Regions from separate parts of the Clostridium swellfunianum genome, predicted to be linked through region 2. Evidence: predicted binding sites of a transcription regulator. Region 2 holds the regulator's gene; the other holds the start of a gene.
The links. Region 2 encodes HrcA, which represses chaperone genes, less so after heat shock. Its sites were predicted from a motif close to TGTTAGCACTCNNNNNNNNNGAGTGCTAACA; they were not measured.

Region 1 (2,474 bases), 2.1 Mb from region 2:
TAGCTAGTCTTTCTTGAAGCTTTTCTCTATCGAAATCTGAAGTTGTTTCTTCGATTTGAGCCTTTATTTGACCTACTCTAGCATGGATTTCGTCAGCATTTCCTCTTCCATTAACTATTGTAGTGTTTTCTTTGGAAATTCTAACACTTTCAGCTCTTCCAAGCATATCAACAGTAACTTCCTTAAGGTCTCTTCCTAATTCTTCAGAGATTACTTCTCCACCTGTTAATATAGCTATATCCTGGAGCATTTCTTTTCTTCTGTCACCAAAACCAGGAGCTTTAACAGCAACGCAAGTGAAGGTTCCTCTTAGCTTGTTAACAATAAGTGTTCCAAGAGCTTCTCCTTCAACATCTTCAGCTATTATTAAAAGCTTTCTTCCTTGCTGAACTATTTGCTCAAGTATTGGAAGTATGTCTTGTATGTTTGATATCTTTTTATCTGTTATAAGTATATATGGATCATCTAAAACTGCTTCCATCTTCTCGGTGTCAGTTACCATGTAAGCACTTACATAGCCTCTGTCAAACTGCATTCCTTCAACTACGTCAAGCTCTGTAACCATTGACTTTGATTCTTCAACAGTTATAACGCCTTCGTTGCCTACCTTTTCCATAGCGTCAGCAATAAGCTTTCCGATTTCTTCATCAGCAGCTGATATCGCAGCAACTCTAGCTATGTCTTCTTTTCCTTCTATTGGTCTTGATGCTTTCTTTATTCCTTCTACAGCCTTGCTTACAGCCAAGTTAATACCACTTCTTATAAGCATTGGGTTAGCTCCAGCTGTAACGTTCTTTAAGCCTTCTCTAATTATTGCTTGAGCTAAAAGTGTAGCTGTAGTAGTTCCATCTCCTGCTACATCGTTAGTCTTTGTAGCAACTTCTTTAACTAGTTGAGCTCCCATGTTTTCAAACGGATCTTCTAATTCTATTTCTCTAGCTATAGTAACACCATCATTTGTTATAAGTGGTGCGCCAAATTTCTTATCTAGAACTACATTTCTTCCTTTTGGTCCAAGTGTAATTTTAACGGTATTAGCAAGCTCATCTACGCCTCTTTGCATAGCTCTTCTAGCTTCTTCACCATACATGATTTTCTTAGCCATTACTATCCCTCCAAACTAATTAATTATTCAACAACTGCTAATATGTCGTCTTGCTTTATGATAGTGTATTCTTCACCATCAACTTTAACTTCGGTTCCTGCATATTTTGAGAACAATACTTTGTCTCCAACCTTAACTTCCATTTTGATTTCTTTTCCATCAACTATTGTTCCAGGTCCTACTGCAACAACCTCTGCTTCTTGTGGCTTTTCCTTAGCTGTACCTGTTAATACGATACCGCTTTTAGTCTTTTCTTCTGCCTCAAGTTTCTTAATAACTACTCTGTCTGCAAGTGGTCTAATTCTCATTTAAACCCCTCCTTAATATATTTGAAATATAATATTATAAACTTTTTGTTAGCACTCATCATCATTGAGTGCTAATACAATTATTATAATAAATAATTGTTCGTGGAATATCAAATTCCATGTTTTACTTTTTAGCCCATTTAAGGCTGAATTTATAGCGTTAGTTCAATTTATATTACTCTTTTGCGCTTTTACTCTCTTTTTCATTTAATATCATTGTATTAGTAATTTTATCCAAACATTGATATTATAGACACAATACTTTAATTTTATGTAGCCAATTTTTGTTTTATGTAAGTTTTATGAATTTATATTCTTACAAACAAATATGAATTTTATATTTTCATATTTCTAAATATTCACACAAATCACCACTTTATCCACATATCTAGACATGCCCTTCTTATAGGTTTTAAATTCAACTATTAACTTGTACATGTCCTAAAAAGGCTCAAAGCTGCCTGTTTTATGATATGTATAAGTTTAGTTCCATAGTTAAAATCCTATAGTTGACTATAAATCAAGCTTTATATAAAATTAACTTATAATCATTGACATAAAAGAGGGATCATGAAGGGAGTATTAATATGAACAAAAGCCTAAATAAGCTGTCCACAATTTTCTTAGCTCTTACAGTATCCTTATTTTTAATTTCATTAGCTGTAAAGCTTACGTTATCCTTTAAGCAGTTATATTACTTTGATGTGGATCATCTAAATATAGCTAAAGATTATGGTATGAAAAAAGAAATAATAATTAAAAATTACAATATTTTAATTGATTATCTTCAAAACAAGAATATTGTAAAATTGAACATGCCTGATTTTCCAATGTCTAGAGAAGGTGAAATACACTTTGTAGAAGTTAAAAACATATTTATGAAATTTAGCAATTTGATGTATTTAATGGGAATCATAAGCTTAATTGGTGCATTTATAAAGCTTAAAACAAAGGATTATTTGTTTTTAAAGTTTAGTTCTTTGGGAATGCTTTTGATACCAATTGTGTTAGCTATCCCTTTTGCAATAAACTTCGACAGAAGCTTTACAGCTTTTCATAAG
Region 2 (2,474 bases):
AATGTTTGGGCTTCCAAACCAAACAGTGGAGCAGTGGAAGGAAACTTTAGAAAAGGTAGCTGACCTAGGAGTGGAGCACATATCCTGCTACAGTCTTATAATTGAAGAGGGAACACCATTTTATAAAATGAATTCAAAGGGAAAGCTTTTGCTGCCTGAAGAGGAAAGCGAAAGGCAGATGTATGAGTATGCAATTGAATTTTTAAAAAGCAAAGGTTATGAGCAGTATGAAATTTCGAACTTTGCTAAAAAAGGCTTAGAGTGCAGACATAATATGATTTATTGGAATTTGGAAGACTATTATGGCTGCGGTTCAGGAGCAAGCTCTTATCTAAACAGTATAAGGTATAGAAATACTGACAGTATAGAAAAATATATTTATATGATGGAAGAAAAGAATAATGCTTGTATAGAAGAACATAAAAATTCCACAGAAGATGATATGGAAGAGTTTATGTTCATGGGGCTTAGAAAGCTTAAAGGTATAAGTGAAAAAGAATTTGAAGAAAGATTTAGTGTACCAATAGAGTATATATACAATAAAGTTATCAATAAATTTACAAACAATAAATTACTGATAAGAGAAAAGGGAAGATTGTACTTGTCTAAGGAAGGCATACAGCTTTCAAATCAGGTTATGTGTGAATTTATATTGTAAGAGCGAGTAATGAAGAGAAAATCAGAGTAAACACAATCTAAAAAAATATATTGAGCTAATAGGATTTATTTATAGGCTATATGCTAAATTGACAAAAAACAATCATAATGGTATGTTTTAATCATGATGATTAGCACTCATCGATGGTGAGTGCTAACAACGTCAAAGTAGCGATGGGAGGATAGTATGGATATGGATGAAAGAAAAATAAGAATACTTCAGGCAATCATCAATGATTATATAAATACTGCTGAGCCTGTAGGGTCCAGAACCATAGCTAAGAAGTACAATCTTGGTATCAGCTCGGCTACTATAAGAAATGAAATGGCTGATTTAGAAGAAATGGGATACCTTGAACATCTACATACTTCTTCTGGAAGAAAACCTTCCGACAAAGGCTACAGACTCTATGTTGATAAGCTTATGCAGCTGCCTCAGCTTACTTTGGAAGAAGAAAACCTGATAAAGGGACAGCTTTTAAATGCTGCACTTTTTGAGGTGGATAAAATAGTAAAGCAGGCTACTCAGCTTTTATCAGAGCTTACGAAGCTGACCTGCATAGTTAAAACTCCTTCTGAGAGCTTCAGCTATATTAAGTCAATTCAGCTTTTAAATGTTGACAGCAGCAATGTTTTGGCTGTTATCATTACGGACACCGGTTTTATAAAAAACACTATAATAAGAGTGAAAAAACCTGTAAGTACTGATATGCTTGTTAAGCTTTCCAATATATTGAATGCAAGACTTAATAATCTTACTGTGGAAGAGATTAATCTTTCGGTAATTAACAGTCTTAAGAATGATTTAGCTAACCACGAAGAAATATTCGATGCTATAATACCAGCTCTTTATGAGAGTTTAAGCACTCCGCAAAGCTCAGAGGTTTACCTTGAAGGAACAACAAATATCTTCAATTATCCTGAGTATAACGATATCGAAAAGGCAAGAGAGTTTCTTTACCTCTTAAACAATAAAGAAAGTGTTAGAGGCTTACTTGCTAATACTAATAACATTTCAATAAGCATTGGCGGAGAGAATGATATTAAGGGTGCTAAGGATTTAAGTATTGTTTCAGGTGTGTATAGTATAGGCGGCAGACCTTTAGGAGCTATAGGGGTTATAGGCCCAACTAGAATTCCTTATTCCAAGGTAGTTTCAGTACTAACTAAGATTGTTAAGGAAATTAACGACTCGCTTAATCAAGCCTACCTAGATGATAGATAAGCTATGTTTACAATTAGCTTTTATATAACCAAGGATTTACATTTGAAGGGAGAATAAAGGCATGGAGATGAATAAGGAAAATAACAGAGAAGAAACTCTAGAGGATGCAGAAATACTAGAGGATCAAGAGTTTGAAGGTATTGATAAAGAGCAGATAGCTTCTTTGGAGGGGCTTTTGGAAGAACTTCAAGCTTCAAACAAAAAGCTTCAGGAAGAAAAAGCTAAGTTTGAAAATGAAGCTGATGCTTATAAGGATAAGCTTTTAAGGTTAAATGCAGAATATGACAATTACAGAAAAAGAACTGCAAAAGAAAAAGAAGGAATATATACAGATGCCTGCGAGGATGTTCTTAAGCATATGCTGCCTGTTTTAGATAATCTAGAGAGAGCAGCAGTTGTTAATGGAAGTGCAGAGGACATTAAAAAAGGTATTGAAATGACAATAAGACAGTTTAAAGATAGCCTTGAAAAGCTTCTTGTTGAAGAAATACCTACAGAAGGCTTTGACCCTAATTTGCATAATGCAGTAATGCACGTTGAGGACCCAAACTTTGGTGAAAAAGCTGTAGTTGAGGTTTTCCAAAAGGGTTAT

Region 1: the regulator HrcA is predicted to act here: its motif matches at 1,460-1,490, upstream of groES (co-chaperone GroES).

What each region holds. Positions count from the first base shown of each region.
Region 1 covers NZ_JAMOFV010000006.1:4,330,877-4,333,350, forward strand. The annotation lists gene groL (chaperonin GroEL) at 1-1,105, opposite strand, end outside; gene groES (co-chaperone GroES) at 1,129-1,413, opposite strand; gene NBE98_RS20595 (TIGR01906 family membrane protein) at 2,001-2,474, shown strand, end outside.
Region 2 covers NZ_JAMOFV010000006.1:2,265,160-2,267,633, reverse strand. The annotation lists gene hemW (radical SAM family heme chaperone HemW) at 1-658, shown strand, start outside; gene hrcA (heat-inducible transcriptional repressor HrcA) at 845-1,882, shown strand; gene grpE (nucleotide exchange factor GrpE) at 1,944-2,474, shown strand, end outside.